Duganella dendranthematis: one gene and its partner. The protein of the gene in region 1 interacts with the protein of each later gene in a pairwise test. Links are inferred from orthologs where the notes say so. Each region holds a gene or a part of one and is shown in the gene's direction. Other genes may lie near its edges. The genes, in order: hflC and ftsH.

What was found.
Region 2: the proteins of hflC (region 1) and ftsH interact in binary tests that used the Escherichia coli proteins (3 or more experiments, as listed by UniProt). The link is inferred for Duganella dendranthematis from one-to-one orthologs.

What each region holds. Positions count from the first base shown.
Region 1 is NZ_CP051684.1:483,704-489,500, reverse strand. The notes cover bases 2,535-5,534. They hold hflC (protease modulator HflC), read left to right. Parts: upstream 2,535-3,578; coding sequence 3,579-4,490; downstream 4,491-5,534. Other genes in these bases: HH213_RS02335 (ATP phosphoribosyltransferase regulatory subunit), read left to right, coding at 4,692-5,534; hflK (FtsH protease activity modulator HflK), read left to right, coding at 2,535-3,579. Also shown: ribosome biogenesis GTPase Der, read left to right, coding at 1-610; RNA chaperone Hfq, read left to right, coding at 803-1,039; GTPase HflX, read left to right, coding at 1,082-2,251; more of hflK, read left to right, coding at 2,269-2,534; more of HH213_RS02335, read left to right, coding at 5,535-5,797.
Region 2 is NZ_CP051684.1:4,791,726-4,807,839, forward strand. The notes cover bases 4,443-7,308. They hold ftsH (ATP-dependent zinc metalloprotease FtsH), read left to right. Parts: upstream 4,443-4,866; coding sequence 4,867-6,750; downstream 6,751-7,308. Other genes in these bases: HH213_RS22075 (RlmE family RNA methyltransferase), read left to right, coding at 4,443-4,669; folP (dihydropteroate synthase), read left to right, coding at 6,819-7,308. Also shown: carB (carbamoyl-phosphate synthase large subunit), read left to right, coding at 1-2,341; transcription elongation factor GreA, read left to right, coding at 2,443-2,919; HH213_RS22065 (DUF4149 domain-containing protein), read left to right, coding at 2,919-3,398; HH213_RS22070 (YhbY family RNA-binding protein), read right to left, coding at 3,466-3,933; more of HH213_RS22075, read left to right, coding at 3,977-4,442; more of folP, read left to right, coding at 7,309-7,658; glmM (phosphoglucosamine mutase), read left to right, coding at 7,684-9,021; HH213_RS22105 (hypothetical protein), read right to left, coding at 9,314-9,619; HH213_RS22110 (methyl-accepting chemotaxis protein), read left to right, coding at 9,864-11,501; HH213_RS22115 (YeeE/YedE family protein), read left to right, coding at 11,624-12,049; HH213_RS22120 (DUF6691 family protein), read left to right, coding at 12,046-12,447; HH213_RS22125 (GNAT family N-acetyltransferase), read right to left, coding at 12,588-13,037; HH213_RS22130 (flavin reductase family protein), read left to right, coding at 13,145-13,768; HH213_RS22135 (type II asparaginase), read right to left, coding at 13,772-14,797; HH213_RS22140 (hypothetical protein), read left to right, coding at 14,984-15,295; HH213_RS22145 (FAD-dependent oxidoreductase), read left to right, coding at 15,386-16,114. UniProt on the Escherichia coli protein: Acts as a processive, ATP-dependent zinc metallopeptidase for both cytoplasmic and membrane proteins. Plays a role in the quality control of integral membrane proteins.

The sequences.
Region 1 (5,797 bases):
AGCCATCGAGAAATTCTCGGTGGTGAAGACGCTGCAATCGATCTCGGAAGCCAACGTGGTCGTGCTGATGCTCGACGCGCAGCAGGACATCTCCGAGCAGGATGCGCATATTGCCGGCTTCGTGCTGGAGACCGGCCGCGCGCTGGTCATCGCCGTCAACAAGTGGGACGGCCTGCGCACCGACGAACGCGACGAGATCAAGATCGACATCGACCGCAAGCTGGACTTCCTCGGCTTCGCCAAGATGCACTTCATCTCGGCGCTGAAGGCGCAGGGCATCGGTCCACTGATGAAGTCGCTGGACCAGGCCTATGCCGCCGCGTTTGCCGACCTCTCGACGCCTAAGCTGACCCGCGCGCTGATCGAAGCGGTGGAGAAGCAGGAGCCGAAGCGCAAGGGTTCGATCCGTCCGAAGATGCGTTATGCGCACCAGGGCGGCATGAATCCGCCGGTGATCGTCATCCACGGCAATGCACTCGACGCCATCAGCGATCCGTACAAGCGTTATCTGGAGAAGCATTTCCGCGAGACGTTCAATCTGGTCGGTACGCCGTTGCGGATCGAACTGCGCACGGGTAAGAACCCGTTCGCAAAAACTTCCGGAAAATAAGGTTTTTTTTGCAGGAACAGCCTGCAAAAAAAACAAAAACAAGGTACAGTGGCTTAGAAGCACCACTTTTCACGTGGCGAGCGGTGTTTCAGCGAAAATAGTTTGACTTTTAAAGACTTTTCGCTGGGCCACGACCTTGAATTCAAGCGTTTCGCCTCCACTTCCAACACAACAACATAAAATGGAGCTGTTATGAGCAATAAAGGGCAACTGTTACAAGACCCATTCCTGAACGCCTTGCGCAAGGAACACGTTCCTGTTTCGATCTACCTGGTCAACGGCATCAAGCTGCAAGGCCACATCGAATCGTTCGACCAGTACGTCGTACTGCTGCGTAACACTGTGACCCAGATGGTGTACAAGCACGCCATCTCCACCGTGGTGCCGGCGCGCGCCGTCAACCTCAATATTGAAAACGAAGCGGAATAAGCATTTGCAGCATCGCTTCTCTCCACATAGCGTGACCGTCGTATGCGCGCAGCTTTAGTCGGTATCGATTTCGGCCAGGGCGACTTTGCCGCCAGCGTCGAGGAACTCAACCTGCTGGCGCGTTCAGCCGGGGCGGAACCGGTGACGGTGATCACGGCAAAGCGCTCCGCTCCGGACGCGGCTTATTTCGTCGGCAGCGGCAAGGCGGACGAAATCGGCCAGGCCGTGCTGGCCGACCGCATCGAAATCGTCATCTTCAACCACGCGCTGTCGCCGGCGCAGCAACGCAATCTGGAAAAGCGCCTGAACATTCGGGTGCTGGACCGGACCAGTTTGATCCTTGATATTTTCGCGCAGCGCGCGAAGAGCCATGAGGGCAAGCTGCAAGTTGAGCTGGCGCAGCTACAGCACCTTGCGACCCGATTAATCCGCGGCTGGACTCACCTTGAGCGCCAGAAGGGCGGTATCGGCTTGCGCGGCCCCGGTGAAACGCAGCTGGAAACCGATCGCCGATTGATCGGCGAGCGGGTCAAGGCCCTGCGCGCGCGTCTGGCCAAGCTGCGCAAGCAGCACGAGACCCAGCGCCGTTCTCGCAACCGTACCCAGACGTTCTCGATTTCGCTGGTCGGTTACACCAATGCCGGCAAATCCACCCTGTTCAACGCGGTGACCAAGGCCGGCGTGTATGCGGCCGACCAATTGTTCGCCACGCTGGACACGACCTCGCGTCGCGTCTACATGGGCGAGGAAGTCGGCAACGTGGTGCTGTCCGATACGGTGGGTTTCGTGCGCGAGTTGCCGCACCAGCTGGTGGCGGCATTCCGCGCCACGCTGGAAGAGACCATTCATGCCGATCTGCTGCTGCACGTGGTGGACGCCGCGTCGCCGGTACGCATGGAGCAGATCGAGCAGGTCAACCTGGTGCTCAAGGAAATCGGCGCCGATCATATTCCGCAGATTCTGGTGTGGAACAAGATCGACGCGGCCGACCTCGAACCCTCGGTTGAGCGAGATGAATATGATAAGATTTCTCGCGTCTTCCTCAGTGCCCGCACTGGCGAAGGCCTGGACTTGCTGCGCGGCGCCATCACCGAATGGGCCAAGGCCGCGCCGAACGCGCGCCTGCAGCAGCCGTACGACACCGAAGACACACAAGAAGAATTAGAAGAAGTAGAGAGCAGTCCCACCCTCACTGACGTTGGATCACACTAATGCGTGTCTCCTCACTTATGAAACGACTCGGCTTGAAGCTGTCGCTGAACGACCCTCGCTGGGGGAAGGACAACAAGCCGCAGGCCAATGAAGGCAAGAAGCCCGGTGAAGGTCCGCCGGATATGGAGCAGCTGTGGCGCGACTTCAATCAGAAGCTGAACAACCTGTTCGGCCAGAAGCGTCCGCCCAACAATAACAACGACAACAACGGCAGCGGTGACGGCGGCGGCAATCGCCCCGATCTCGCCGGCGGCATCCGCGCCACGGCTGGCGCCATTGGCGCGGTGGTAGCGCTGATCTGGCTTGCCAGCGGTTCGTTCATCGTGCAGGAAGGCCAGACCGGCGTGGTCTACACCTTCGGCAAAGTCAGCCACACCACCGGCTCCGGTTTCAACTGGCGCTGGCCGTATCCGTTCCAGAGCGACGAGACGGTCAAGGTGTCGCAGATGCGCATGGTGGAAATTGGCTACCGTGGCAATATCAAGAACAAACAGGCGCGCGAATCGCTGATGCTGACCGATGACGAAAACATCATCGACATCCAGTTCGCCGTGCAGTTCAAGCTGAAAGATCCGGTCGCGTGGTTGATGAATAACCGCGACGAGGAAGACACCGTGCGCCAGGTCGCCGAGACGTCGATCCGCGAAATCGTCGGCAAGAACAAGATGGACTTCGTGCTGTACGAAGGCCGCGACAAAGTGGCGTTTGAAACCCAGCAGCTGATGCAGCAGATCCTCGACCGTTACGCCTCCGGCGTGCTGGTGTCCAGCGTGACGCTGCAAGCGGTGCAGCCGCCGGAGCAGGTGCAGATCGCCTTCGACGATGCGGTGAAAGCAGGGCAGGACCGCGAGCGTCAAAAGAATGAAGGCCAGGCTTACGCCAACCAGGTGATTCCTACCGCGCGCGGCGCCGCTTCGCGCCTGCTGCAGGAAGCCGAGGGCTATCGTTCGATGGTGGTGGAAAACGCCACCGGTAATGCCTCGCGCTTCAAGCAGGTGCTGGTCGAGTACCAGAAAGCGCCAGGCGTGACGCGTGACCGCATGTACCTGGACACCATGCAGCAGATCTTCTCCAGCGCCTCCAAGGTGATGGTCGATGCGAAAAGCGGCAGCAATCTGCTGTATCTGCCGCTGGACAAGCTGATCGCCCAAGCCGCGGCCACCGATGCGCAAGCCACCGCGGCGCGCGCCGCTGCGGCGGCACAGGCGGCCGGCGGCTCGCCAGCCACCAGCGCCACGCTGCCATCCGACCTGATACCGTCGGTGGAAGTCAACCGCCTGCGCGACCCGCGCACGCGCGAGTCCTTACGTGACCGGGAGAGCCGTTAATGAATCGCATAGCTAGTACCGTTGTCCTGGCGTTCATCGCGCTGATGCTGCTGTCGTCGACCGTGTTCGTGGTCGACCAGCGCAAGTATGCGATCGTGTTCGCACTGGGCCAGATCAAGGAAGTGATCCGCGAACCGGGCCTGCACTTCAAACTGCCGCCGCCGTTCCAGAATGTGGTGTTCCTGGATAACCGCATCATGACGATCGAATCGCCGGATGCCGAGCGTTTCATCACCGCCGAGAAAATGAACATCCTGGTGGACAGCTTCGTCAAATGGCGCATCGGCCGCGGCGAAGCCCAGCCCAAGCTGTACTACGTGACCTTTGGCGGCGAAGAAAGCCGCGCGCGTGATCGTATGTCGCAGATCATCAAGGCGGCGCTGAATGAAGAAATTACCAAGCGCACCGTGGCGGAAGTGATTTCCGGCCAGCGCGGCAAAGTGATGGAAGGCATTCGCGCCAAGGTAGTGCAGGAAGCCGCCCAGATCGGCGTCGAGATCATCGACGTGCGCCTGAAGCGCGTGGAATATGTTGAGCAGATCAACACCTCGGTGTACGAACGCATGAAGGCCGAGCGCATGCGCGTGGCCAACGAGCTGCGCTCGACCGGCGCGGCGGAATCGGAAAAGATCCGCGCGGATGCCGATCGTCAGCGTTCGGTGATCCTGGCGGAAGCGTACCGGGAAGCGGAAGAAACCAAGGGTGAGGGCGATGCCAAGGCATCCGCCATCTATGCTGATGCATTCGGCAAAAACCCTGAGTTCTACAAGTTCTATCGCAGCCTGGAAGCTTACCGCACCACCTTCAAGAACCATGGCGACGTGATGGTGATGGATTCCAGCTCGGACTTCTTCAAATACTTCAAGGGCGCTGGCGCCGGCGGCGCAGCCCCGGCTCCGGCCAAGAAGTAACCCGAGGCTACGGCAAAGGGTCGGACCCCGTACAGGGTCCGACCCTTCAGTCGCCGGCCGGCGGACAGCCCCGCATCAGCGTGGGTTCGCATCTTTTTCCCCTCATTCAACGCATTTTCGCGTAAAATATCAGGTTCGGCCGTCCAGTTTGGTGGCCTCGGCCTGCGTGCCGCATTGTTCATTTCTTAAATAAATAGTCCCATGCCGAATTGGCTGCTGCCTGAGAATATCGCCGACGTTTTGCCGTCGGAAGCTCGCAAGATTGAAGAGTTGCGTCGCCTGATGCTGGATAATTTCCGTCTGTACGGCTACGAGCTGGTCATGCCGCCCTTGCTGGAATACCTGGAATCGCTGCTGACCGGCGCCGGTGAAGACACCGACCTGCGCACCTTCAAGCTGGTCGACCAGCTGTCGGGCCGCATGCTGGGCCTGCGCCCGGACATGACCACGCAAGTGGCGCGCATCGACGCCCACCTGCTGAATCGCACGTCGGTCACGCGCCTGTGCTATGCCGGCAGCGTGCTGCATACCCGTCCCTCGGGCCTGCACGCCACCCGCGAGCCGTTGCAGATCGGCTGCGAGATGTACGGCCATGCCGGCCTGGAAGCCGACGCCGAAATCCAGGAACTGGCGCTGGCCTCGCTGGCCCTGGCCGGGTTCACCGAAGTGCGGCTGGACCTGATGCACGTCGGCGTGCTGCGCGCGTTGCTGGATAATTGCCCGGCCGCCCAGCGCGACCAGGCGAAACTGTATGCCGCGCTGCGCGCCAAAGACGTGCCGGACCTGCAGGCGCTGACCAAGGATTACGCGCCGCTGGTGCGCGACGCCTTGCTGGCACTGCCGTCGCTATACGGCGACGTCGATGTGCTGGCCAAAGCGCGCGAAGTGCTGCCTGATCTGCCGGGCATCGCCAAGGCGCTGGCCGAACTGGCCGCACTGGCGGCGTCGGCGCTGGGCCGGGCCCAGGTCGCCATCGACCTGGCCGACCTGCGCGGTTACCAATACGAAAGCGGCGCGATGTTCGCGCTGTATGTACCAGGCTTGCCGAACGCGGTGGCGCGCGGCGGCCGATACGATCACGTAGGCGAGGCCTTCGGCCGGGCACGTCCCGCCACCGGTTTCTCGCTCGACCTGCGCGAACTGGCGCGCCTGTTGCCTACTGCGGAGCGCAAGCATTCGATCCGCGCGCCGTGGGGCAATGCGCCGGAATTGAAGGAAAAAATCGCCGAGCTGCGCAAGTCCGGCGAAGTGGTGATCCAGAGTATGCCGGGTCACAGCCACGAACTGGACGAGTTCGAGTGCGATCG
Region 2 (16,114 bases), 4.3 Mb from region 1 along the record:
CCGCATGATCGTCATCGAAATGAATCCGCGCGTATCGCGTTCGTCGGCGCTGGCGTCGAAAGCCACCGGCTTCCCGATCGCCAAGGTGGCGGCCAAGCTGGCTGTGGGCTTCACGCTGGATGAGCTGCGCAACGAGATCACCGGCGGCGCTACGCCGGCATCGTTCGAACCGTCGATCGACTACGTCGTGACCAAGATCCCGCGCTTCACGTTTGAAAAATTCCCGACCGCCGACCACCACCTGACCACGCAGATGAAATCCGTCGGCGAAGTGATGGCGATTGGCCGCACCTTCCAGGAATCGTTCCAGAAAGCGCTGCGCGGTCTGGAAGTGGGCGTAGATGGCCTGAACGAAAAAACCAAGGACCGCGAGAAGATCGAAGAGGAACTGGGCGAGCCAGGTCCTGAGCGTATCTGGTACGTGGGCGACGCCTTCGCGCAAGGCTTCACCATGGAAGAAGTGCACCAGCTGACCAAGATCGACCCATGGTTCCTGATCCAGATTAAAGAGATCGTCGACCTGGAACTGTGGATGGATACCCAGAAGCTGGAGCAGCTGGACAAGACCACGCTGTACAAGCTGAAACAGAAGGGCTTCTCGGACCGTCGTCTGGCCTTCCTGCTGCAAACCACGCCGGCCGAAGTGCGCAAGTACCGCCATGGCCTGGGCATCCGCCCGGTCTACAAGCGCGTGGACACCTGCGCGGCGGAATTCGCCACCAACACCGCGTATATGTACTCGACATACGATGAAGAGTGCGAGTCCAATCCGACCGACAAGAAGAAGATCATGGTGCTGGGCGGTGGTCCTAACCGTATCGGCCAGGGTATCGAATTCGATTACTGCTGCGTACACGCGGCGCTGGCGATGCGCGAAGACGGCTACGAGACCATCATGGTCAACTGCAATCCGGAGACCGTGTCGACCGACTACGATACCTCGGATCGCCTGTACTTCGAATCGCTGACGCTGGAAGACGTGCTGGAAATCGTCGAGCTGGAAAAGCCGGTCGGCGTGATCGTGCAGTACGGCGGCCAGACCCCGTTGAAACTGGCGCTGGACCTGGAAGCCAACGGCGTGCCGATCGTCGGCACCTCGCCGGACATGATCGACGCCGCCGAAGACCGCGAGCGTTTCCAGAAGCTGCTGCAAGACCTGGGTCTGCGTCAGCCGCCTAACCGCACCGCGCGCACCGAAGCCGACGCCTTGGCGCTGGCGCAGGAAATCGGCTACCCGCTGGTGGTGCGTCCTTCCTACGTGCTGGGTGGCCGCGCGATGGAAATCGTTCACGAGCAGCGTGACCTGGAGCGCTACATGCGCGAAGCGGTCAAGGTGTCGAACGATTCGCCGGTGCTGCTGGACCGCTTCCTGAACGACGCCATCGAGTGCGACGTCGACTGCATCTCGGACGGCGACACCACCTTCATCGGCGGCGTGATGGAACACATCGAACAAGCTGGCGTCCACTCGGGCGACTCGGCGTGCTCGCTGCCGCCGTACTCGCTGGCGCAGGAGACCATCGATGAACTGAAGCGCCAGACCGCGCTGATGGCCAAGGGCCTGAACGTGGTCGGCTTGATGAACGTGCAGTTCGCGATCCAGAAGCAAGAGGGCCAGGACGTGGTCTACGTGCTGGAAGTGAACCCGCGCGCCTCGCGCACCGTGCCATTCGTGTCGAAGGCCACCGGCCTGCAACTGGCCAAGATCGCCGCGCGCTGCATGGTCGGCCAGAAGCTGGCAGACCAGGGCGTGACCACCGAAGTGGTGCCGCCGTACTACAGCGTCAAGGAAGCCGTGTTCCCGTTCGTGAAATTCCCAGGCGTGGACACCATCCTCGGCCCTGAGATGAAATCGACCGGTGAAGTCATGGGTGTCGGTAAAACCTTCGGCGAAGCCTTCGTCAAGTCGCAGCTGGGCGCCGGCGTCAAGCTGCCGAAATCGGGCAAGGTCTTCCTGTCGGTGAAATCGTCGGACAAGCCGCGCGCCGTGAAAGTGGCGCGCGACCTGGTCGACATGGGCTTCACGCTGGCCGCCACCAAGGGCACGGCGGCGGTGATTGCGGCGGCCGGCATTCCGGTCACCGCGGTCAACAAGGTAGTGGAAGGCCGTCCGCACATCGTCGACATGATCAAGAACCATGAACTGGTCCTGGTCATCAACACGGTGGAAGAAAAACGCAACGCCATCGTCGACTCGCGTGCCATCCGCACTTCGTCGCTGGCGTCGCGCGTGACGACCTACACCACCATCGCCGGCGCTGAAGCGGCGGTCGAAGGCATCCGCCATCTCGACGAATTGCGTGTGTACGATTTACAAGGGCTGCATAAAACCTTACACTAAGGTTTAATAAGGTTTAGGTAGTACCCGGACCACAGAGCTCGCGCTGAAGGTTGGCGCGGCCTCTGTGGTTTTCCATTGTAAAAACAGAGTAAATAGACAACATGACTTCAGTTCCACTTACCAAGTTCGGCGCCGAACTCTTGAAAGAAGAGTTGCACCAGTTGAAGACCAAAGAACGCCGTATCGTGATCGACGCGATTGCCGAAGCACGCTCGCATGGCGACCTGTCGGAAAACGCCGAGTACGATGCCGCCAAAGAGCGCCAGGCATTCGTGGAAGGCCGCATCGCGGAACTGGAAGGCAAGCTGAGCGCCGCGCAAATCATCGATCCAGCCACGCTGGACGCCGAAGGCCGCGTGGTGTTCGCCTCGACGGTCGACCTGGAAGACCTGGAATCGGGCGCCAAGGTGACCTACCAGATCGTCGGCATCGATGAAGCCGACCTGAAACTGAGCAAAGTGTCGGTGACCTCGCCGATCGCCCGCGCGCTGATCGGCAAGTCGGCCGGCGACGTGGTGGAAGTGCAGGCCCCATCGGGTCCGCGCGAATACGAAATTCTGGAAGTGCGCTACATCTGATGTTACTCGCCCGTACACGCCTGCTGGTCGCGACCCTGTGGGCCGGCAGTTTATGGGCGGTGGGTTATCTGGCCGCACCGACCCTGTTTGCCACGCTGAGTGATCGCGTGCTGGCCGGCACCATTGCCGGCAATCTGTTCACCAACCAGGCCTGGTTGTCGATCGCGTGCGCACTGGTGATGCTGGTGCTGCTGTGGGCGACCCAGACCAGCACCGGCGGCATTTTTGCCGGACCGGCAGCGAATATGGCGGCCAAATCGCGCCGTACCTTGCTGATTATCGTGCTGGTGATGTTGGCTTGCACGCTGGTGTCGCACTTCGGCTTACAGCCGATGATGGCGGCGCTGCGCGCGGCGGCGGGGCCGGGCGGTGTGATGGAGGAGGCGGCGAAGAATAAATTCGGCGTCCTGCACGGCATTTCCAGCGTGATCTATCTGATTCAAAGCCTGCTGGCTGCGTGGCTGGTAGTAAAACAATAAGCTATGTCATTGCCGCGCAGGCGGCAATCCATACTCAGCATGGATTCCCGCTTGCGCGGGAATGACCTTAGCCCAAGACAGTCTTTTTGGTCGACTTCTGACGCGCCTTGGCGCGTTTGATATTACCGCCCTGCGTAACGCGCTCATTCCCCTTCAGCACGACTTTGGTGACCGATGGTCGCTTGGTGCCGCTCGGGCTAGGCTTGACGATGGTGACTTCGCGCATGCCTTTGCCGGCGCTGCCGCTGCGGGCTTTCTCGGTTTCCACTTTCGGACGGTACAGCACCAGCAGCTTGCCAATATGTTGCACCGGCGCAGCCTTCAGCTGTTCGCAGATGGTTTCGTACATGGCGATACGGGCTTCGCGGTCGTCGCCGAACACGCGCACTTTGATCAGGCCGTGGGAATCGAGACCCAGCGCGATTTCCTTGAGGACGTTGGCAGTCAGTCCGTCGGCGCCAATCATGACGATTGGATTCAGGCCGTGGGCTTCGGCGCGCAGCGCGCTGCGCTCGGCGGGAGTAAGTTTGATCATAAAATTCTTTTAGTAGGTTCCTTAAAGGCAGTATTCTACGCGAATGGCTAAGAACAAATTAAACAAAAACTGGATTCACGACCATATTAACGACCCTTACGTGAAATTGGCCCAGAAAGAGGGCTATCGCGCCCGTGCGGCTTTCAAACTGAAAGAGATTGATGAAGAAGAGAAACTGATCAAGCCCGGCCAGGTCATTGTCGACCTGGGCTGTACACCGGGGAGCTGGGGTCAGTACGTGCGGCGCAAGCTGGCGGGCAAGGAGGGCGGCGGCATCAACGGCACGCTGATCGGCCTCGACATGCTGCCGATGGAGCCGATTGCCGACTTCCACTTTATCCAGGGCGACTTCCGCGAGCCTGACGTACTGCAGCAACTGGAAAACGTGGTGCAGGGGCAAAAAGTTGACTTGGTGTTATCGGATATGGCGCCTAACCTGTCCGGCATCCACGATTCCGACGCCGCCCGCATGGAGCATCTGATTGACCTGGCGATTGAATTTTCACAGGCCCATTTAAAACCCGGCGGCGCTTTGCTGGTCAAATGTTTCAAGGACATGGGATTCAACGATATTGTGCTGAAATTCCGTGCCGAATTTAAAACAGTAGTACAAAAGAAACCTAAAGCCAGCCGCGACAAGTCGTCCGAGATTTTCCTGCTCGGCCGTGGCCTGAAAAACCCAACCGACGGCATGGCATCGGCGCAACCTTTGGAATCTGATGGCTGGCACCCTTGATATTTGCTGAACAACCCGCACATCAAACCCCGGGAAAGCCGTTTTTGCCTTGATTGCGGTAAGATTTTGGCGAAATAATGTGCTTTTCAGCCGGTTTTTGACCGGCGCACGGCAGGTTTCTGGCAACGCCTGCCTATTGCGAGTAAAATCAGAGTTCAGCCAGGTTTATCGATGCGTCTCGCATCCAAGGAGTTTTCGTGAATAACATGTTTTCCAAATCAGCCATCTGGGTAGTCGTGGTACTGCTCCTGCTTATGCTGTACAAGCAGTTTGATAGCCATGGCGTAACCGGCGGAGCGAAACCAATCGCTTATTCCGACTTGCTGGATGACGTGAAAGCCAAACGCATCAAGGATGTCGTGATTGAAGGCGGCACCATCACCGCCACCCGCAGCGACGACACCAAAGTCCGCACCACCGCCACGCTGTACGATCGCGGCCTGATCGGCGACCTGCGCGACAACGGCATCCACTTCGACATCAAACCGCCTGAGGAGCCATCGTTCCTGTCGCAGGTGTTCGTGTCGTGGTTCCCGATGCTGCTGCTGATCGGCGTCTGGATCTTCTTCATGCGCCAGATGCAGGGCGGCGGCAAGGGCGGCGCGTTCTCCTTCGGCAAGTCGAAGGCACGCATGATGGATGAGACCAATAACACCGTCACCCTGTCCGACGTGGCAGGCTGCGATGAAGCCAAGGAAGAGGTCGGCGAGATCGTCGAGTTCCTCAAGGACCCGAGCAAGTTCCAGAAACTGGGCGGCCGCATCCCGCGCGGCGTGCTGATGGTGGGTCCTCCAGGTACCGGTAAAACCCTGCTGGCGCGTGCCATTGCCGGCGAGGCCAAAGTACCGTTCTTCTCGATTTCCGGTTCGGACTTCGTTGAAATGTTCGTCGGTGTCGGCGCCTCCCGCGTACGTGACATGTTCGAGAACGCCAAGAAGCATTCGCCGTGCATCATTTTCATCGATGAGATCGACGCTGTCGGCCGTCACCGTGGCGCCGGCATGGGCGGCGGTAACGACGAACGCGAACAGACGCTGAATCAGCTGCTGGTGGAAATGGACGGCTTCGAAGCGCAGTCCGGCGTGATCGTGATTGCTGCCACTAACCGCGCCGACGTGCTGGATAAAGCGCTGCTGCGTCCGGGCCGTTTCGACCGTCAGGTCAGCGTTGGCCTGCCGGATATCCGCGGCCGCGAACAGATCCTGAACGTGCACATGCGCAAAGTGCCGATCGGCACCGACGTTAAGGCCGACATTCTGGCCCGCGGCACCCCTGGCTTCTCGGGCGCCGATCTGGCCAACCTGGTCAACGAGGCTGCGCTGTTTGCCGCGCGTCGCTCGAAGCGTCTGGTCGATATGGCCGACTTCGAAGATGCCAAGGACAAGATCTACATGGGGCCTGAGCGTAAATCGATGGTCATCCGCGAAGATGAGCGTCGCAACACCGCCTACCACGAGTCCGGTCACGCGGTGGTCGCCAAGCTGCTGCCGAAGGCTGACCCGGTCCACAAAGTGACCATCATGCCGCGCGGCTGGGCCCTGGGCCTGACCTGGCAGCTGCCTGAGCACGATAATATTTCGGGCTACAAGGACAAGATGCTGGAAGAGATTTCGATCCTGTTCGGCGGTCGTATCGCGGAAGAGATCTTTGTCGGCCAGATGTCGACCGGCGCCTCGAACGACTTCTCGCGCGCCACCAAGCTGGCCCGCTCGATGGTCACCAAGTTCGGTATGTCGGATGCGCTGGGCGTGATGGTGTATGAAGATACCCAGAACGACGGCTTCATGGGGGGCAGCAACAAGACCATTTCGGAAGCCACGCAGCAGAAAGTGGATGCGGAAATTCGCCACATCCTGGATCAGCAATATGCGCTGGCCCGCAAGCTGCTGTCGGACAACCGCGACAAAGTCGAAGTCATGACCAAGGCGCTGCTGGAGTGGGAAACCATCGATGCAGACCAGATCAACGACATTATGGCCGGCCTGGAGCCGCGTCCGCCGAAAGCCGGCGTGACGATCCGCAAACAGCCACCTAGCGATGGCGGCAGCGGTGTATCGCCAAGCGTGACCGCACCGGCCTAAGCACGCCGGGCTGCATCAACCACCAAGGGGTGAGGAGCGATCCTCGCCCTTTTTTATTCCAGTGTCACATGCAATCTACCTTACAGTTTGGCCGTTTTAATTACCCGTGGCGGGGGCAGGGCGTGCGCGCCCGCGTGATGGGTATCCTCAATGTGACGCCCGATTCATTCTCCGACGGTGGCAACTACCAGTCGCTGGAATTTGCGCTGTCGCACGCCGAGCAGATGATCGAGGCCGGTGTCGACATCATCGACGTCGGCGGCGAATCCACCCGGCCCGGCTCGCCGCCGGTCTCGCTGGAAGACGAGCTGCAACGCGTGATGCCGGTGCTGTACGCGCTGCGCGACCTCGGCCCGGCGATCTCGGTCGACACCTACAAGCCACAGGTGATGCGCGAAGCCATCATCGCCGGCGTGGACATGATCAACGACATCAACGGCTTCCGCGCCCCCGGCGCGCTGGAGGCCGTACGCGACAGCGACTGCGCGCTGTGCATCATGCACATGCAAAGCGACCCGCAACACATGCAGCTGGCGCCGGCCTATACCGACGTGGTGGCCGAGGTGATCGCCTTCCTGCACGAACGCGCCGAAGCGCTGCTGGCGGCCGGTATTGATCCACGTCGACTGTGCATCGATCCCGGCTTTGGCTTTGGCAAGACAGTGGAGCATAATTACGCCTTGCTGAAGGCCACCGCGCGCCTGATTGACGAGCTCAACCTGCCGCTGCTGGCGGGGCTGTCGCGCAAGTCGATGGTGGGCGCGGTGACCGGCAGGCCGGTCGAGCAGCGCATGGCCGGCAGCGTCGGCGGCGCCTTGGCGGCGGTGGCGCAGGGTGCGCTGATCGTCCGCGTGCACGACGTCGCGGAAACGGTCGACGCCCTCAAGGTCTGGCACGCAGCACACTAAAATAACAACTTAAAAGAGCACACATATGTCACGTAAATATTTTGGTACCGACGGCATTCGCGGCCTGGTCGGCGAAGCACCCATCACCCCTGACTTCGTCATGCGCCTCGGCTATGCGGCCGGCAAGGTCCTGGCCAGCAAGCGAAGCGGCGCCAGCCGTCCAACCGTGCTGATCGGCAAAGACACGCGCATCTCCGGCTACATGCTGGAAGCCGCGCTGGAAGCCGGCTTTTCGGCCGCCGGCGTCGACGTCATGCTGGCCGGCCCGATGCCGACTCCGGCGATCGCCTACCTGACGCGCGCGCTGCGCCTGTCGGCCGGCGTGGTGATCTCGGCCTCGCACAACCCGTTCCAGGACAACGGCATCAAATTCTTCTCGGCCCAGGGCGCCAAGCTGCCGGATGCGGTGGAGCTCGACATCGAAGCCGAGCTGGACCAGCCAATGCTGTGCGTGCCGTCGGAAAAACTGGGCCGCGCCAAGCGCCTGGACGACGCGCAAGGCCGCTACATCGAATTCTGCAAGAGCACCTTCCCGAACGAGCTGGACCTGCGCGGCCTGAAAGTCGTGGTCGACTGCGCCCACGGCGCCGCCTACAACATCGCCCCCCACGTGTTCCACGAACTCGGTGCGGAAGTGATCGCCATCGGCAATAAGCCGGACGGCTTTAACATCAACCTCGACCACGGCGCCACCGCCCCGGCCGCGATGGCCGCCGCAGTTCAGGCACACGGCGCCGACCTCGGCATCGCGCTGGACGGCGACGCCGACCGCCTGATCATGTGCGACGCCAATGGCCGCCTGTACAACGGCGACGAGCTGCTGTACCTGATGGTCATGGATCGCCTGGCCACCGGCCCGGTCGCCGGCGCGGTTGGCACGCTGATGACCAATATGGCCGTCGAGGTCGCCTTAAAAGAGAAGGGCATTGGCTTTGCCCGCGCCAAGGTCGGCGACCGCTACGTGCTGGAAGTGATGCAGGACAAGGGCTGGATACTGGGCGGCGAAGGGTCGGGCCACCTGCTGGCGCTGGACAAGCACACCACCGGCGACGGCATCATCTCCGCGCTGCAAGTGCTGTCGGCACTGAAGCGCGCCGGCAAATCGCTGGAAGAATGCTGCGCCGAGCTGGTGATCTTCCCGCAGACGCTGATCAACGTCCGCGTGCCTGCCGGCTTCGACTGGACCAGGAACGCCGCCATGGTGGCCGAAAAAGAAAAGGTCGAAGCTGAGCTGGGCAACAGTGGCCGCGTGCTGATTCGCGCCTCCGGCACCGAACCGCTGATCCGCGTGATGGTAGAGGCACGCGATGCCGACGCCGCCCAGTCGATGGCGCGCCGCATCGCCGACAAGGTTGAAAATTAAATCGACCGCTTTGATTGACGGATTCGCGGACAGCGACTAGAATACTGGTCTTCGGAGTGTAGCGCAGCCCGGTAGCGCACCTGGTTTGGGACCAGGGGGTCCAAGGTTCGAATCCTTGTACTCCGACCAAGAACTTTGAAACGGGTTGTCGAAAGACAGCCCGTTTTTCATTTCCGCCGCAGATTCCTGCAGCATTCTCTGCCCATAGCTCAGTTGGATAGAGCATCAGCCTTCTAAGCTGAGGGTCGCAGGTTCGATTCCTGCTGGGCAGGCCATAAAAAATACCGCGCCATCACGCCCTGGCAGCCGTCCTGCGTTCCAGCCATTCACTACCGCCATTGTTCAATGCCTTGCTCACCGCTGCCGGCGGCAGGCGATACACGGTCGCCCACGTGGCGCTGCCGTCGCTGGCATTGGAGGGAAAGCTACTGGACTCGATCGGCCAGTGGTATTTGCGTTTCAATGTTTTGATGATCGCGGCGAGCGAGGTGCGTCCTTGCAGCGGCGCGGTGCCGGTCTGGTCGGCATTTGACAGCAGCACCGCCAGCACGGCGCCACGCGCGGTCAGTGGACCGGGAAATTTAGGGGTTTTTGACATTCCATCATTCTATAGGAGGTTAATTCTGCCACTCCACCGTATGCGTTTTTTAGCGACAGCTATCGTGCCGATAGATTCATTTTTGTTGATATAAGGAATCTTTTCAGGCATAGTGCCCGGCATACATATCTATCCGATGCGCGGCCTCGCCCTAGCCGCCGCTTCTGCCTATCGCCGTTGTCCATCGCCGTGAACCCGCGAGTTTGGTTATTTACCCCGACTTTGCCACGTTCAGGAGCGTCACATGGATTCGTTCAAAAAATTAAAAATCGGTACACAGCTATCGCTGGGTTTTGGCATGTTGACGGCGCTGATGCTAGTGCTGGCCGTGTTTTCGGTGTTGCGCGTGTCGTCGTTGGCCAAGGCCTTCCACGAGGACAACCTCGTCACGGCAGATCGGCTAGAGCCGCTCTATGCAGCCCGTGAGGCGCTGGATCAGACCGGGCTGGCGGCACGCAACGCCTACATTTTTACCGATGATGCGGAAGCCACGAAGGAACTGGCCATCGTTGATGAGCAAAAGGCCATTTATCTGGCTGCCGTTGAGAAACTGACGCCGGCTTATGCCAGCGATCCGCAATTTGCCAAGGTCAAGGAAGGGCTGCTGGCGATGGCGGAGGAGCTAAAACGTCCGCGCAAGTACCGTGAGGCGGGAAAAATGGAGGAGTACGGCCGTTTTCTGGTGAATGAATGCAGCCCGCTGCGCCGCCGCATCGTGCAGGACATTGCGGTGCTGGTGACCTCCGCCCAGAAAGAGTCTGCCGCCGCCGCCGGTACGGTGGAAGACTACGCCACCGGCGCCCAGCGTCTGGTAACGGGACTGGCGGCCGTTGCGTTTGTCCTGAGCGTGGTGATCGCCGGCTTGATCAAGCGTCTGTTGCTGAAGCAACTGGGCGGCGAACCGGTATATGCCGCCGAGATCGCCACTCGCATTGCCAAGGGCGATCTGGCCGTGAGCGTCCATCTGGCGCCGGAAGACAAGGATAGTTTGCTGTTCGCCATCAAAGGCATGCGCGACAGCCTGGCTGGCATCGTCAGCGAAGTACGGCATGGCACCGAGGCGATTACCCATGCGTCGAACGAAATTGCCACCGGCAATGTGGACCTGTCGCAGCGCAGCGAGCAACAGGCGCAATCGCTAGAACGGGTGGCGACCGCCATGGAAGAGTTGACTTCAACCGTCAAGCAAAACGCCAGCAATGCGCAGCAGGCCAATCAGTTGTCACAATCGGCGTCGGATGTATCGGAGCAGGGCGGTGCGGTAATGCGCCAGGTGACCGATACCATGGAGTCGATTAATGATTCGTCTAAAAAGATCGTCGATATTATTTCTGTGATTGATGGTATTGCCTTCCAGACGAATATTCTGGCATTGAATGCGGCGGTGGAAGCGGCGCGTGCCGGGGAGCAAGGCCGTGGTTTTGCCGTGGTGGCTAGTGAAGTCAGGGTGTTGGCGCAGCGCGCAGCACAGGCGGCCAAGGAAATTAAGGTATTAATCGATGATTCGGTGGTTAAAGTCGGCAGCGGTTCGGAGCTGGTACAAAACGCTGGCATTACCATGCACGAAGTGGTCGATAGTGTCCGTCGCGTTACTGAAATTATGTCCGAGATTAGTCATGCCAGCCAGGAACAGAGTATTGGTATTCAAGAAGTCAGCCAGGCGCTAGGACAAATGGACGGTATGACGCAGCAGAATACGGCATTGGTCGAAGAAGCCACTGCCGCAGCAGAAGAATTAAAAGAACAAGCCATTCATTTAAGCGAAATCGTCGGCCAGTTTAAATTGGATGCATCGACCGCTTCGGTTTCTCATTTATCCGCGCAATCTGATTCCCATATTAGATCGCACACTCGTCCTCATCTTCGATTGGCAAATGGTTGATTAAAACCGGCGTGGCAGGGCGACCTGCCGCGTGCCTTGTTGCCTTGTCTCCATGCTAAAAATTAGCGTGAAGAAGCCCATTTCTGGCATACTCCGGTGGACTTACCCCAGAGGAGTACCTGATGAACATCGATACCATGGCCTTCACCCCCGGCGCTGCGCTGGCCGGCGGGTTGCTGATCGGCCTGGCTGCCGCTGTATTTGTTTTATTCAATGGCCGTATCGCCGGCATTAGCGGCATACTCGGCGGGCTGATCAAACCACGTAGCGGCGATATCGGTTGGCGCCTGGCGTTTACTGGCGGCCTGATTGGCGCGCCGGTGATTTACAGCTTATTCTGGCGACTGCCAGATATTCACATTGAAGCAAATCCCGTTACGCTGATCATTGCCGGTTTGATTGTCGGCTTTGGCACACGAATTGGTTCAGGCTGTACCAGCGGCCATGGCGTATGTGGCATATCCAGATTATCGCCACGATCAATTGTCGCTACCTTGACGTTTATGGCGATGGGCTTTGTCACTGTGTTTTTGGTGCGCCATCTATGATTATTATTTCTTTCCTGGCTGGCCTGATATTCGGCATCGGCCTGATTATTTCCGGCATGGCGGACCCTGCCAAGGTATTGGCGTTTCTGGACGTGGCGGGATTATGGAATCCATCCTTGATATTCGTGATGGCCGGCGCAATCGGCGTTGGTTTCTTCGCTTTTCTATGGGCGAAGTCGCGCAAAACCACGCTGTTGGGTGGGGACATGAAATTACCTTCCGCCACTAAGATTGATAGGCGGCTGATTATCGGCGCGGTGATGTTTGGAATAGGTTGGGGCATTGCCGGATTTTGTCCCGGCCCGGCTTTGGTCGGTCTCGGCATGGGTTTGCCGAAGGCGCTGATCTTCGTCGCCGCCATGCTGGCAGGCATGGCGCTGTACGAATTGCTCGATTGACCGCGCGGTGGATAACTTTTACTGCGAAAAAATTACGCAGTAAACATTTGTTCTTTTAAAACAAGCACTTGTTTGTGCCACCTGTGGCTTGTTAACAGGCTTATCCACAGAATTTGTTAACAACCGCTGGCGACACAACCTTAGCCAAACATGGGCGTGAACATTTTGCGCTGCAGGGGACTGATTTCCTTGCGCCACAAGCGCGGCAGCAGGGGATCGGGCACGAAAGCCTGGGACTTGTAGAAATCGTCGGTGCCTTCCGCAGCCTCCAGCACCAGTCGCTGGATACCGGTGCCCAGGCAGTATTGCTCGATCCGCTTGACCAGCCAGTGACCAACACCTCGGCCGCGATACTGGCTCATGATCATGAGTTCCGACACAAAGCAGAACATCGGCGGCGCCATTTCCAGCCGGGCGATACCGATCTGCTTGTTCTTCAGTTCGACCGCCACCCATTGGATGGTGCCGCGCGGGTCCGCTGCCTTTGGGGGCGGTGTTCCACCCTTGAAGCCGGCGTCTTTGCGGAAGGCCAGCAAGACCTTGTCAGTCGGGGGCGCCTTCATGGGGCGAAATTGTACGTCGAGATCCATATACGCGCTTTTTACTAAGTAATACACTTAGCCTACGGCGCGCACTGTAGGAGCGCAAGCCCCGATTTGTATAAATTGTTGTAAAGAAACGTATGCGACAATACAGTATGAGCGACCAATACTTCTATGAACCGGCGCAAGGCCACGGCCTGCCGCATGATCCCTTCAACGCCATCGTCGGCCCACGCCCGATCGGCTGGATTTCCACCCGCGCCGCCAGCGGAAATCTCAACCTGGCGCCGTACAGCTTCTTCAACGCCTTCAATTACACACCGCCGCTGATCGGCTTTGCCAGCCTGGGCCGCAAGGACACGCTGCGCAATATCGAGGAAACCGGGGAGTTTGTATGGAACCTGGCAACCCGGCCACTGGCCGAGGCCATGAACGCCAGCTGCGCCGCCGCGCCGCCGGAGGTGGACGAGTTCCAGCTGGCCGGCCTGACGCCGCAGGCATCCACTATCGTCAGCGTGCCGCGCGTGGCGGAAAGTCCGGTGTCGTTCGAGTGCAAGTGCAGCCAGATCATCCGCCTGCAAGGCGCGTCCGGCGCGGAGACCAATAGCTGGCTGATACTTGGGGAGGTAGTGGGGGTGCATATCGCGCGCGAACTGCTGCGCGACGGCGTTTATGATACGGCCGGCTCGCGCACCATCCTGCGTGGCGGCGGCCCGGCCGATTACTTCGAAATCACACCGGAGCAGTTGTTCCGCATGACGCGGCCCAGCTATCCGTAAAGCTTAGTAGGTGTAGAACATGCGTTGAATCTGCTTGCTGTCGCTGGTCTTGGTCAGCGCCAGCATCAGCAGGATGCGGGCTTTCTGCGGGTTCAGCGTGTCGGACGCGACGAAGTCCAGCTCATCGTCATTGGCTTCGCCGTTGCGTGCCACGATACCCTGGCCAACGCGGCTGGAACGCACGATCAGCACGCCTTGCTTGCGGGCCGCGATCAGGCCGGCCTTGACCGGCGTGGCCAGGCTGCCGTCGCCCACGCCGGCGTGGATGATGCCCTTGGCGCCAGCCGCCACCAGCGCGTTCAGCGCCACTGGGCTAACATTCGCATAGCCGTAGACGATGTCGACCTGCGGCAATGCGTCCAGCTTGCTGACGTCGAACTCGGTATCGGCCGTGTGCTTGCGGGCCGACACGTGATAGAAGTATGGCTTGTTGCCCTGGATGTAGCCCAGCATGCCCAGTTCCGGCGTCTTGAAGCTGTCCGGGGTCGAGGTGTTGGTCTTGGTGACATCGCGGGCGGCGTGGATCTGGTCGTTCATTGCCACCAGCACGCCCTTGCCGACGGCCTCTTTGCTGGCCGCCAGCAGCACGGCGTTGTACAGGTTGATCGGGCCGTCGGCCGACAGTGCGGTGCCCGGACGCATGGCGCCGACCAGCACCACCGGCTTGTGGCTCTTGACGGTCAGGTCCAGGAAGTAGGCGGTTTCTTCCAGCGTGTCGGTGCCGTGCGTAATGACGATACCGTCAACCGCCGGATCGGCCAAAAGGGTGTTGACGCGCTTGGCCAGTTTGAGCCAATGTTCATTGCTCATGTTTTCGCTGGCGATCTGGAACACTTGTTCGCCCTTGACGTCGGCGACCTTAGCCAGTTCCGGCACTGCGGCGATCAGGCTGTCGACGCCGACGGTGGCGGCGGTGTAGCCGACCGTGGTGGTGCTGGTGGCGCCGCTGCCGGCAATGGTGCCGCCGGTGGCCAGAATGGTCACGTGGGCCAGTTTGTCAGCTGCCCCGGCATAGGAACTGAGCAACATTGCGCAGATCAGCAGGGCGGTGTACCAGCGGGCGGTTTGAGGGTAAGGCATGCGATCTCCTGATCGGGCAGTAAAGCTTGGGATAGTAACAAAAGCTTCGCATGTCAACAATGCGGGGCGTTGCCGCGTTAAGTCAGGGTCGCGGCAAAAATATAATAGAGAAAATATATGAGATTGGCTATCACGATGGCATTAATGCTTGCGCTGGCCGCTTGCGGTAAGACGGCGGCACAGAAACAGCAAGAGGAAGCAGCAACGCTGACCCAGCTGGGCGAAAAATATGTCAAGGAAAAGATCCTGGAGCCGAACAAGGCGCAGTTTCGCAACCAGTTCGTCGGCAAGGGCGGGGCGCCGTGCGGCGAGGTCAACGCCAAGGATGCGTTCGGCGGCTACATCGGCTTCCAGCGCTATATTTCGGTGGCGCGCGACCTGACCTTGTTGGCGCAGGATGTCTCGCCGGCCGAGTTTGAGGCGCAGTGGCAGCAGCTCTGCCGGTAAAAGTAGCGGCTTCGGCGGCCTGCCGGAAGGGAGGCTGCCGGCATGGGCAATTAGCGCTATCATGACCGTATCACATCGCGAGGATACGGTATGGAAAAGCAATCCGGGACTGGCAAGAACATCGCTCCCCATCTGGCGTCGTCCGACATCGGCAACCGCCGCCACCAGATTTTCCCCACCCTGAGCGAAGACCAGTTCGACGTGATCCTGCGCTACGGCGAGCGCCAGCGCTTTATTGCTGGCACGGTGCTGTTCCGCCAGGGCGAGCGCCATAACTCGATGTACGTGATTGTCTCCGGCGCGATCGAGATCGAACGCGGCTCGGTGCTGGGATCGACCGTGCTGGGCGTCCATGGCCCCGGCATGTTCACCGGCGAGATGGGGGCGTTGGCGGGCCTTGCGGCCGTGGCCACCGCGCGCGTGGTGGAGGACGGCGAGCTGATCGTCATCAGCGAAGACTCGCTGCGCACGCTGGTCATTTCGGAAGCGGCGCTGAGTGAAACCATCATGCGTGCCTTCATCCTGCGGCGCGTGGCCTACATGCAGGACCAGACCGGGGGCGTGGTGCTGTTCGGCGCCCGCGATTCGCAGGAAACGCTGTTGCTACGCCAGTTCCTCAACCGGAACGGTCAGCCGACCGCCTATTTTGATTCCGAATACGCCGCCGACGAAGAGGCGCTCCAGCTGATGACGCGCTTTGCGGTGAAGCCGGAAGACATCCCGGCGGTGGTGCTGCTCAACGGTCAGGTGCTGCGCCGGCCCACGCTGCGCCAACTGGCCGACGGCCTTGGCATCAGCCCGGACGATCTCGATGGCCGC